2 linked regions of the Variovorax paradoxus genome follow. The protein of the gene in region 1 interacts with the protein of each later gene in a pairwise test. Links are inferred from orthologs where the notes say so. Each region holds a gene or a part of one and is shown in the gene's direction. Other genes may lie near its edges. The genes, in order: GOQ09_RS02390 and bioB.

Region 1 (6,026 bases):
AACTACGGCAAGCTGCTGAACGACCACCGCGTGTTCGCCTTCTTCGGCTGCGTGGGCTCGGGCACCACGTCCGCTGCGGCCAAGCTGCTGCAGCAAAGCGGCGCGCCCAGCGTGGGCGGCTACGGCGTGGGCGACAGCGCCCGCGAGCGCGTGGCAGGCTCGGCCTACTTCGTGCGCGCCAGCAACGCCCGCGAGGCGCAAGCACTGGTCGAGCACCTGTCGACCATTGGCGTGAGCAAGATCGCGATCGCCCACCTGGACAACCCCGGCGGCCTCGAGGCGGTCAAGCTGATCGAGGCGGCCATGGCCACCCACAAGCAGACGCCCACGGTGGTGGTGGCGGTGAAGGGCGACGGCTCGACCTCGGCCGCCGCGGGCAAGACGCTTGCCGACAGCCAACCCCAGGCCGTGCTGATGTACCTGGCCGGCACGGTGACCGGCGAGGTGATCAAGGCCATGTATGCCGCCGGCAGCAAGCCGATGTTCTACGGCATGTCGGTCGTCTCGGGCGAAGTCACGGCCAAGGTGGTTCCGCTGCAGGCGGGCGGGCTGGCCATTTCGCAGGTCACGCCCTACCCCTGGGGCGAGGTGGAGGCCGTCACGCGCGACTACCGCCGCCTGGCCGAGCGCGCCCAGGTGCCGGTGGGCTACGGCAGCTTCGAGGGCTACCTGAACGGGCTGGTGATGATCGAGGCGATCAAGCGCACCGGCCGCGACCTGACGCGCGCCCGCCTGCACGCCACGCTGCGCGCGCTCAAGCTGCGCCTGGCCGGCATGGACATCGACTTTTCGACCGGCGCCACCACCGGCTCGCGCTTCATCGAAATGGTGCGCGTCACGCCTGAAGGCCGCTTCGTTCGCTGAGCGTTGGGCGGGTTCGTCCGCGGCGGCTGCGCTCGCGCTTTAATAGCGCCATGTGCCAACTGCTTGGAATGAACTGCAACACGCCCACGGACGTGACCTTCAGCTTTACGGGCTTTGCCCAGCGCGGCGGCCGCACCGACCATCACGCCGACGGCTGGGGCATCGCCTTCTTCGAGGACCGGGGGCTGCGCCACTTCGTCGATCACATGCCCGCGAGCGAATCGCCCGTGGCCGAGCTGATCCGGCGCTACCCGATCCAGAGCCGCAACGTCATTGCGCACATCCGCAAGGCCACGCAGGGCGCCATCAACCTGCAGAACTGCCACCCTTTCGTTCGCGAACTGTGGGGCCGCTACTGGGTGTTTGCCCACAACGGCGACCTGAAGGACTTTCGCCCGCGCCTGCACGGCAACTTTCATCCCGTGGGCAACACCGACAGCGAACACGCCTTCTGCTGGCTCATGCAGGAGCTGGCCAAGTCGCATGCGGGCGTGCCGAGCATCGAGGAGCTCACGCTCACGCTGCGCGAACTGGCGCCGCAGCTCGCGCGCCACGGCACCTTCAACTTCATGCTCTCGAACGGCCAGGCGCTCTGGGCGCATGCCTCCACCAACCTCTGGTACGTGGAACGGCGCCATCCCTTCGTGACCGCGCAGCTCGCGGACGAAGACCTCGAGATCGACTTTGCGCGGCACACCACGCCCAACGACCGCGTGGCCGTGGTGGTGACCGCGCCGCTCACGAGCAACGAGAGCTGGACGCCTTTTGTGCCGGGCGAGCTGCACGTGTTTGTGGACGGGCAACGCTTCGGGCACTGAGGCGTTTCTACTGACACTTTTTCGCAACATTGCGAGAAAGTATCGGCAAACCGGTTCGACGGGGTAACAATAATGCTTCTCATTTGCGCCCCTTTCGAACTTTTCAATGTCTTCTTCATCCTCCTTCCTGCGCGCGAGCCTGCGCCCGACCGTTGCCGCCACGCTGCTCGCACTTCACGCATTGGCCGCTTCCGCCCAGACCGCCGCGCCGGCTGAAGCCGCCGGCACCCTCGGCACCGTCACCGTCGAAGCCAGCGCCGACGCCTCGGCCGAAGGCCTGACCAAGCCTTACGCCGGCGGCCAGGTGGCGCGCGGCGGGCGCGTCGGCATCCTGGGCAACCAGGACATGATGAGCACGCCGTTCTCGAGCACCAACTACACCAACGAGCTCATCCAGGACCAGCAGGCCAAGAGCGTTGCCGACGTGCTGCTCAACGATCCGTCGGTGCGCCAGGCGCGCGGCTTCGGCAATTTCCAGGAACTCTACGTGGTGCGCGGCTTCCCCGTGTACTCGGACGACGTGGCCTACAACGGCCTCTACGGCATGCTGCCGCGCCAGTACATCGCCTCTGAATTCTTCGAGCGCGTGGAAGTGTTCCGCGGCGCAAACACCTTCCTGAACGGCGCGGCGCCCGGCGGCAGTGGCATCGGCGGCGCAATCAACCTGCTGCCCAAGCGCGCGCCGAACGAGCCGCTCACGCGCGTCGGCTTCGGCGTGCAAACCGGTGGCCAAGGCTACGTGAACCTCGACCTGGCGCGCCGCTTCGGCCCCGACGACAGCCTGGGCGTGCGCGTGAATGCCGTGCGCCGGGAAGGCGGAACCGGCGTCCACAAAGAGAGCCAGCAGCTCAGCGCCTTCGCCGTCGGCGTGGACTGGCGCAACCGCAACGTGCGCCTGTCGGCCGACTTCGGCTACCAGGACTACGACCTGAAGGACGGCCGCCCGAGCCTCACGCCCTCGTCGGCGCTGCCGATTCCGCGTGCACCCGACGCCAGCACCAACTTTGCGCAGCCCTGGACCTACTCGAAGGAAAAGGACAAGTTCGCCACCTTCCGCGGTGAAGTCGACATCACCGACAACATCACCGCCTGGGCCGCCGGCGGCGTGCGCCGCAGCGACGAAGACAACGTGCTGGCGAACCCGACGCTCGCCGACGCGTTCGGCAACACCAGCGGCACGCGTTTCAGCAACACGCGCAAGGACCGCATCGGCACCGCCGAGATCGGCGTGCGCGGCAATTTCGTGACCGGACCGGTGAAGCACACGGTGGTGGCTTCGGCCGCCACATACAGCAACGACCGCGACAACGCCTACACGATCTCGCGCGGCAGCCTGCGCAACAACATCTACGCGCCGTACGCCTCGCCGTTCCCGGTGGCCAACGGCTTCACCGGCAACACGCTGGAAGACCCGCGCCTGACCGACAAGATCGAGACCTCGAGCGTTGCGGTGGCCGACACCATGTCCTTCATGGACGACCGCCTGCTCGTCACGCTCGGCGTGCGTCGCCAGACCATCAAGCAAACCAGCTTCGCCTACAACACGATCAAGGAAACGAGCGCCTACGACGAGAGCAAGACCACGCCGGTGGCCGGCATCGTGTTCAAGGTCACGCCGAGCACCTCGGTCTACGCGAACTACATCGAAGGCCTCGTCAAGGGCAACGTGGCACCCGGCACCGTCAACAGCCGACCGGTCACCAACGCCGGCGAGGTGTTCGCGCCGTACCAGGCCAAGCAGAAGGAAATCGGCGTCAAGTACGACGGCGGCACGATCGGTGCAAGCGCTGCCTTCTTCACCACCGACCAGCCGACCTACCAATACGAGGGCCAGACCTACGGCCTCTACGGCAAGCAGCGCAACCAGGGCCTCGAGTTCTCGGTGTTCGGCCAGCCTGCCAAGGGCCTGCGCCTGCTGGGCGGCTTGACGCTGCTCGACGCGAAGCAGAAGAACACCCAAGGCGGTGCGACCGACGGCTTCACCGCCATCGGCGTGGCCAAGCAGCAGGCCAACCTCGGCGCGGAGTGGGACGTGCCGGGCGTGCGCAACCTGTCGCTGAATGCGCGCCTGCTGTACACCTCCAAGCAGTACGCCAATGCCGCCAACACGCAGCAGATTCCGGGCTGGACGCGCTTCGACATCGGCGCGCGCTACTTGGTCGACCTGGGCAACGGGCGCCTGCTCACGCTGCGCGCGCGCATCGACAACCTGTTCAACAAGTCGTACTGGGCGTCGGTGGGCGGCACGCAAGGCTCCAACTACCTGGTCCTGGGCGCACCGCGCACCTTCGCGGTGAGCGGCACCATCGATTTCTGATGCGCGCCTTCTGGACCGCAGTGCACCGCTTCGCGGGGCTCGCGATTGCACTGTTCCTGATCGTCTCGGGCCTGACCGGCGCCGTGATCTCGTGGGACCACGAGATCGACGGCTGGCTCAACAGCGAGCTCTACGACACGGACTCGCGCGGCCCGTTCCGCGACCCCTTCGAGCTCGCGGCCGCGGTAGAGGCGCACGACCCGCGCGTGCGGGTCGCGTACATGCCGCTCGGCTTCGAGGAAGGGCACGCGGCCGGCTACTTCGTGCAGCCGCGCACCGATCCCGCCACGGGCAAGCCTTATCAGCTCGGCTACAACCGCGTGTACGTCGATCCGGTGACGGCCGAGATCCGCGGCCGGCGCGATTCGGCTGCGATCTCGCTCAGGCCCGAGACGCTGATGCCCTTCCTTCGCAAGCTGCACTACACGCTGCATGTGCCGGCCGTCTGGGGCACCGACCGGCTAGGCCACGGGATCATGGGCACGGTGGCGCTGGTGTGGCTGCTCGACAGCTTCGTCGCGCTCTATCTCACGACACCCCGGCGCCAGCGCCAAGCCGCGCACCCCGAGCACCGCGGCGCGCGCGAATGGTGGCGGCGCTGGAAGCCCGCATGGGCCGTGCGCTGGGCGGCCGGCGGCTACAAGCTCAACTTCGACCTGCACCGCGCGGGTGGGCTGTGGATATGGGTGCTGATCATCATCATCGCCTTCACCTCGTTCTCGCTGAATCTCTACAAGGAAATCTTCCACCCGATGCTGTCGCTGGTGTCGAAGACCACGCCGGGGCCGTCGGCACTGGTGCCGCTCGCGCCGCTGGGCGCGCGCATCGAACCCACGATCGGCTTCCGCCAGATCGTGGCCGACGCCGAGGCCGAAGCACGCCGGCGCGGCTGGACCACACCGCTCGGCGGCGTGTTCTACAACCAGCGCGGCGGCTTCTACAACGTGTCGTTCTTCGACCACGCCTCGCACGACGACAGCGACGGCATGGGCCTGTCGAACCTCTACCTGGACGGCCGCGACGGCCACATCATCAGCAGCAACCGGCCGTGGCACGGCACCGCCGCCGACGTGTTCGCGCAGCTGCAATTGCCGCTGCACGGCGGGCGCATCCTGGGGCTGCCCGGACGCATCCTGATGTCGCTCATGGGGTTGGCGGTGGCGGGCCTGTCCGTCACGGGCATCGTGATCTGGTGGCGCAAGCGGCGCGCGCGGCTGATGCAGGCGCGGCGCGAGCGCGAGGCGCTACCCGAGGAACTCAGCGTGGTGCGGCAAGGTGCGCTTCGAGCGCATCGATGAACATCTTCGGCACGTCGAAGCCGGTCTGCTCGGTGATCTCCTGAAAGCAGGTCGGGCTCGTCACGTTGATCTCGGTGACCGAGTCGCCGATCACGTCGAGCCCGATCAAGAGCAGCCCGCGCGGCGCGAGCACCCGGCCAATGGCCTCCGCGATTTCGCGGTTGCGCGCCGTGAGCGGCTGCGCCACGCCCTTGCCGCCGGCTGCCAGGTTGCCGCGCACCTCGGTGCCTTGCGGAATGCGCGCCAGCACAAAAGGCGCCGGCTCGCCCGCGATGATCAGGATGCGCTTGTCGCCCTGCACGACCTCGGGCACGAAGCGCTGCACCATGATGGTTTCGGCGCCGTCCTTGTTGAGCGTCTCGACGATGGAGCCCAGGTTCAGCGCGTCCTGCTTCACGCGGAAGATGCCCATGCCGCCCATGCCGTCGAGCGGCTTCAGGATGATGTCGCCATGCTCGGCATGAAAGTCGCGCACGGCCTGCGCGCTGCGCGTGACCAGCGTGGGCGTGACGAACTGCGGAAACTCCATGATCGCGAGCTTCTCGGGATGGTCGCGCAACGCGCTCGGCTTGTTCACCACGCGCGCGCCTTCGCGCTCGGCCTGCTCGAGCAGGTGCGTGGCGTAGATGTACTCGGCGTCGAAGGGCGGGTCCTTGCGCATCAGCACGGCATCGAAGTCCTTCAGCGCCTTGGCCTCGCTGATGTCGACGCGGTACCAGTCCCTTGCGT
Region 2 (6,228 bases), 1.9 Mb from region 1 along the record:
ATGCACCGTGCCGAAGATCACCGTCATTACGCGCAAGGCCTATGGCGGCGCGTACGACGTGATGGCTTCCAAGCACTTGCGCGGCGACGTCAATCTGGCCTGGCCGCGCGCGGAGATCGCGGTGATGGGCGCCAAGGGCGCGGTGGAAATCATCTTCCGCGAAGACAAGAACGACCCCGAGAAGCTTGCCGCACGTGAGGCCGAATACAAGGCGCGTTTCGCCAACCCGTATGTGGCGGGTGCGCGCGGCTACATCGACGACGTGATCCTGCCGCACGAAACGCGCAAACGTATCTGCCGTTCGCTGGTGATGCTGCGCGAGAAGAAGCTCGAGAACCCGTGGCGCAAGCACGGGAACATTCCGCTGTAAGCACACAGGACAACAACATGTTCAAGAAAATCCTGATCGCAAACCGCGGGGAGATTGCCTGCCGCGTGATTCAAACGGCCAAGAAGATGGGCATCCTCACGGTCGCCGTCTATTCCGACGCCGATAAGGAAGCACGTCACGTCGAACTTGCCGACGAGGCTGTGCACATCGGCGCTGCGCCCAGCCGCGAGAGCTATCTGCAGGCCGACCGCATCATTGCGGCCTGCAAGCAGACCGGCGCCGAGGCGGTGCACCCGGGCTACGGTTTCCTGTCCGAGAACGAAGCCTTTGCGCGCAAGGTGGAGGAAGAGGGCATTGCCTTCATCGGACCGAAGCACTATTCGATTGCCGCCATGGGCGACAAGATCGCTTCCAAGAAGCTCGCGAATGAGGCCAAGGTCAACACCATTCCCGGCTGGAACGACGCCATTGAAACGGCCGAGCGCGCCGTCGAGATTGCCAAGGACATCGGCTACCCGGTGATGATCAAGGCGTCGGCCGGTGGCGGGGGCAAGGGGCTGCGCGTGGCCTTCGACGACAAGGAAGCCTTCGAGGGCTTTACCTCGTGCCGCAACGAGGCGCTGAGCAGTTTCGGCGACGACCGCGTGTTCATCGAGAAATTCGTCGAGGAGCCGCGCCACATCGAAATCCAGGTGCTGGGCGATTCGCATGGCAATGTCATCTACCTGAACGAGCGCGAGTGCTCGATCCAGCGCAGGCACCAGAAGGTGATCGAAGAGGCGCCTTCGCCCTTCATCAGCGATGCCACGCGCAAGGCGATGGGCGAGCAGGCGGTTCAGCTGGCCAAGGCGGTGAAGTACCAGAGCGCGGGCACGGTGGAGTTTGTGGTGGGCAAGGACCAGAGCTTCTATTTTCTGGAGATGAACACGCGGCTGCAGGTGGAGCATCCGGTAACCGAATGCATCACCGGGCTCGACTTGGTCGAGCTGATGATCCGCGTGGCGGCCGGCGAAGCGCTGCCGCTGACGCAGGCCGAGGTGAAGCGCAACGGTTGGGCGATCGAGTGCCGCATCAACGCCGAAGATCCGTTCCGCAACTTCCTGCCTTCGACGGGCCGCCTCGTGAAGTTCCAGCCGCCGGCCGAGACCATGTTCGCGAGCGACACCGAGCGCCTGAACGGCGTGCGAGTGGACACGGGCGTGTACGAAGGCGGCGAGATCCCGATGTATTACGACTCGATGATCGCCAAGCTCATCGTGCACGGCAAGGACCGGCAGCATGCAATTGCGCGCATGCGCGAGGCGCTCAACGGTTTCGTGATCCGCGGCATCAGCAGCAACATTCCGTTCCAGGCGGCGCTGCTCGCGCATCCCAAGTTCGTGGCGGGCGATTTCAACACCGGTTTCATTGCCGAGCACTACGGCAAGGGCTTCCATGCGGAAGACGTGCCGCACGCAGACCCCTCGTTTCTTGTTGCGCTTGCGGCCTATGTGCATCGCCGCTACCGCGCGCGCGCCTCGGGCATCAGCGGCCAGCTCGAAGGCCACGGCGTGAAGGTGGGCGAGCAGTTCGTGGTGGTGGAACTGGGGCCGGAAGGCAAGCATGTGCACCACCCGGTGTCGGTGACCGACTTTCATGGCAAGACCGGCGCCAGCGCCGTTGCCGTGGGCGGCAAGAACTACAAGATCGACAGCGGCTTTGCGCTGGGCGCGATCCGCGTGCAGGGCATGGTGAACGACCGGCCCTTCACCGCACAGGTCGAGCGCGGGGCGGGCAAGAACCCGCTGGCGCTGCGCGTGTCGCACGACGGCACGCAGATCGAAGCCATGGTGCTCTCGCCGCTGGGTGCGCGCCTGCTCGAGTTGATGCCCTACAAGGCGCCACCCGATCTGAGCAAGTTCCTGATGTCGCCGATGCCGGGCTTGCTGGTCGAGGTGTCCGTGCAGCCGGGCCAGCAGGTACGTGCCGGCGAGAAGCTGGCCGTGATCGAGGCCATGAAAATGGAAAACGTGCTGTTCGCCACGCAAGACGGGGTGGTCGACAAGATTTCGGCCAAAAAGGGCGAGTCGCTCGCTGTCGATCAAATCATTCTGGAGTTCAACTGATGGGTGCCAACGACTTGCAACAGACGATCACGCTACACCGCCCCACCAAGGCCGCGGAGCCGCAGGGACCTTGGTCGGTCGAGGCGATTCAGGCGCTCCTCGACAAGCCGCTGATGGAACTGCTGTTCGAAGCACAGACCGTGCACCGCCAGCACTTCCCCGAGGGCGACATCGAGCTTGCGACGCTGCTGTCGGTCAAGACTGGCGGCTGCCCGGAGAACTGCGGCTACTGCCCGCAGTCGGCCGAGTTCGACACCGGCGTGAAGGCGCAGAAGCTCATGGAGGTCGACGAGGTGGTGCGTGCCGCGCAGGCTGCCAAGGATGCCGGTGCCACGCGTTTCTGCATGGGCGCCGCATGGCGCGCGCCGAAGGACCGCGACGTGGAGAAGGTGGCTGTGCTGGTCGAAGCCGTGAAGGGCCTGGGCATGCAGACCTGCGCCACGCTCGGCATGCTGGAGCCGCATCATGCGCAACAGCTCAAGGCCGCGGGCCTCGACTACTACAACCACAACCTCGACACCGCGCCCGAGTACTACACAGACATTGTCGACACGCGCACCTATCAGGACCGGCTCGACACGCTGGCCCATGTACGCAGCGCCGGCATCAGCGTGTGCTGCGGCGGCATCGTCGGCATGGGCGAGCAGCCGGTGCACCGGGCGGGGCTGATCGCGCAACTGGCCAACCTGAATCCGTACCCCGAGTCGGTGCCGATCAACAGCTTGGTGCGCGTGCCGGGCACGCCATTGGCCGATTCCGAGCCGGTCGATCCCTTCGACTTCGTGCGCATGATCGCGGTGGCGCGCATCACGATGCCGACCGCGCGCGTGCGGCTCTCGGCAGGCCGCCAGCAAATGGGCGATGCAGTGCAGGCGCTGTGCTTCATGGCAGGTGCCAATTCGATCTTCTACGGCGACAAGCTGCTGGTGACCGGCAACCCCGACGTGGAGGCCGACGTGCAACTGCTGCGCAAGTTGGGTCTGCAGTCGCGCCGGACCACCGCCACCGAAGAAGCTGGGGCCTGCGCATGACGGCCGCGCCGCGTCCCTTCAAGGTGCTGGGCATCCAGCAGATCGCCATCGGCGGGCCCGACAAGATGCGGCTGCAGAAGCTCTGGGTCGACATGCTGGGGCTCGAGGTCACCGGCACCTTCAAGAGCGAGCGCGAGAACGTCGACGAGGACATCTGTTCGATGGGCAGCGGGCCGTTCAAGGTCGAGGTCGACCTGATGCAGCCGTTGGACCCCGAGAAAAAGCCCGCGGTTCACACCACGCCGCTCAACCATGTGGGCCTGTGGATCGACGACCTGCCCAAGGCCGTCGAATGGCTCACCGCGCAGGGTGTACGTTTTGCGCCCGGAGGCATTCGCCAGGGCGCGGCCGGCTTCGACATCTGCTTTCTGCATCCGAAGGCGAACGACGAGTTTCCGATTGCGGGCGAGGGCGTGTTGATAGAAATGGTGCAGGCGCCACCCGAGGTGGTGACCGCGTTCAACGCGCTGGCCGCTACGCGTTGAGCACCTTCTTGATCGGCGGCTTCACGTCCGAGCGCTGAGGCGGCAGCATCGGCTGGTGCTCGCGGGCCGGGTTCAAGATGATCGAGGTGGCCGTTTCGGTGAGGATGCAGAACTTGGTGACCACCGCATCGAGGTGGCTCACGTCGATGACCGCAATTTCCAGAATCCAGCTGTCGTCGCCGGTCACGTTGTAGGCATTGACGCACTCGGGCGTCTGCTGCACCAGCTCTACCACGCGCGCGTAGTCGGCGCGGCCCACGCGGATGATCGCGCGGATGCCATAGCCCAGCTTGCCGAGGTTGACCGTGGCGCGATAGCCGCTGATCACGCCCGCGGCTTCCAGCTTTTTCACGCGCTCGGTCACGGCCGGCTGGCTCAGGTGCACGCGGCGGCCCAGCTCGGCCATAGTCAGCCGCGCATCGCCCTGCAGTTCAGCCAGGATGCGGGTGTCGTGGGCGTCCAGTGCGGGGTTGAAGGTGAAGTCCATGTAACTCCTTTAAATCGACGGTTCAAAACAGATAGAACCATGAGTTGTGCATGGCTGCGAAGGGTTTGCTTTCATACCATGGATGGGGTTCCAATACCAACAAGACAGACCTCGCATGCCGACTCTTGCATCTCCCGCCCAAGCCTCATCCGGCTCCCGCAGCACGCTGCCGCCGCTCCTGTGGCTTTGCCTGGCCGCCACCTGGGTGGTCTGGGGCTCGACTTATCTCGCAATCAAGTACGCGCTGATCAGCTTTCCGCCGTTCTTGCAGATGGGGTCGCGCTTCTTGTTTGCGGGCGTGATGCTCGCGGTGTGGATGCGCTGGCGCGGCGCTGCCTGGCCCTCGGCGCTGCAATGGCGCAATGCGCTTGTCGTAGGGGCGCTGATGCTGGGCGGCGGCATGGGCGGCACGGCGCATGCCGAGGTATCGATCGGCTCGGGTCTGGTGGTGGCCTTCATCGCGGTGGTGCCGTTGCTGATTGCACTGCTCAACCTGATCTGGGGCGTGAAGCCGACGCGGCTCGAGGCCATGGGCATCGCGCTTGGGCTGGTCGGCGTGCTGATGCTGACGCAGGGCAGCGGCTTCCAGTCATCGCCCGCGGGGCTGCTGGCCATTTCCGTGGCTTGCATCTGCTGGTCGATGGGCAGCGTGCTGAGCCAGCGCAGCCTGCCGCTCGCGCCCGGCGCGATGGGGTTCGCGAGCGAGATGATCTGTGGCGGCCTGGTGCTGATGGTGCTTGCGGCGGTGTCTCGCGAGAGCTTGGTCTGGCCACCAGCGCCAGAGGCCGTTTGGGCCTGGCTGTACCTCGTGGTTTTCGGTTCGCTGATTGCGTTCAACGCCTACATGGTGCTGCTCGCAAGGGCGCCGGCCGCGCTGGCGGCGAGCTACACCTTCGTCAATCCGGTGATCGCGATGCTGCTGGGCGTGTGGATTGCCAACGAAACCGTGACGCGCTTCGAGTGGTATGCCGTGGCCGTCATCCTGGCCGGTGTGCTGCTGTTGCTCTTCAAGCGCCCGCAGAAGGGCTGAGCCCGCGCCTGCTTCAGGTGCCCGGACGGCGCCAGAAGGCCAGCGTGGCCGCCAGCAGCCACATGCCGGCCGCGCAACTGCGGTTCAGCACCTTGAGGCCGCGCCGCGAGAGCCAGCGCACGGCTTGCGTGCCGGCGGCCGCATAGGCCAGCATCACGCAGGTGTCGAGCGCCACGAAGATCGAGCCCAGCAGAAGGTACTGCATGCCCTGCGGCTTGGTGATGTCGATGAACTGCGGCAGAAAGGCCGCGAAGAACAACACCGTCTTGGGGTTCGACAGCGCCACGAGCAGGCTGCGCACAAGCGCGATGCGGCCGTGTGGGCGAACCTCGATGGCGGACTTGGCCAGCGCCTCGCCCAGGTCGGTGGCGTCGCTGCGCCACAGCTTGATGCCAAGCCACACCAGGTAGGCAACGCCCGCCACGCGAATCGCGTTGAAGAGCAGTTCCGACGCGGCCAGCAGCGAGCCGAGCCCGAGGGCGACCACGGCGATCAGCGTGATGCTGCCGAGCGATGCACCGGCAATGCCCCAGCTCGCGCGTCGCATGCCGCCATCGATGCCATTGGACAGTGCCAGCAGCATCGTGGGGCCGGGGATCACGGCCAATGCGAGTGAGGCAACCACGTAGATGAGCAGGGTGTCGAGTGTCATGGCTTGGCGGCGGGTGGGCGTTGCTGGGCGGCACGGGCGCGCGCGAGGGCGGCTTCGACAATGGAGCGCTTGCGTGTGTCGGCGGCTTGTGGTTCGGCGGCGGGTGC

The links.
Region 2: the proteins of GOQ09_RS02390 (region 1) and bioB interact in binary tests that used the Escherichia coli proteins (3 or more experiments, as listed by UniProt). The link is inferred for Variovorax paradoxus from one-to-one orthologs.

Annotation. Positions count from the first base shown.
Region 1 is NZ_CP046622.1:510,301-516,326, reverse strand. The notes cover bases 1-2,798. They hold GOQ09_RS02390 (class II glutamine amidotransferase), read left to right. Parts: upstream 1-914; coding sequence 915-1,682; downstream 1,683-2,798. Other genes in these bases: GOQ09_RS02385 (TonB-dependent receptor), read left to right, coding at 1,789-2,798; GOQ09_RS02395 (ABC transporter substrate-binding protein), read left to right, coding at 1-864. Also shown: more of GOQ09_RS02385, read left to right, coding at 2,799-3,999; GOQ09_RS02380 (PepSY-associated TM helix domain-containing protein), read left to right, coding at 3,999-5,297; gshB (glutathione synthase), read right to left, coding at 5,257-6,026.
Region 2 is NZ_CP046622.1:2,393,135-2,399,362, forward strand. Bases 1,452-4,451 are described here. They hold bioB (biotin synthase BioB), read left to right. Parts: upstream 1,452-2,435; coding sequence 2,436-3,467; downstream 3,468-4,451. Other genes in these bases: accC (acetyl-CoA carboxylase biotin carboxylase subunit), read left to right, coding at 1,452-2,436; GOQ09_RS11275 (VOC family protein), read left to right, coding at 3,464-3,952; GOQ09_RS11280 (Lrp/AsnC family transcriptional regulator), read right to left, coding at 3,942-4,439. In the rest of the region: GOQ09_RS11260 (acyl-CoA carboxylase subunit beta), read left to right, coding at 1-370; more of accC, read left to right, coding at 388-1,451; drug/metabolite exporter YedA, read left to right, coding at 4,555-5,469; GOQ09_RS11290 (LysE family translocator), read right to left, coding at 5,483-6,121; GOQ09_RS11295 (RnfABCDGE type electron transport complex subunit B), read right to left, coding at 6,118-6,228. UniProt on the Escherichia coli protein: Catalyzes the conversion of dethiobiotin (DTB) to biotin by the insertion of a sulfur atom into dethiobiotin via a radical-based mechanism.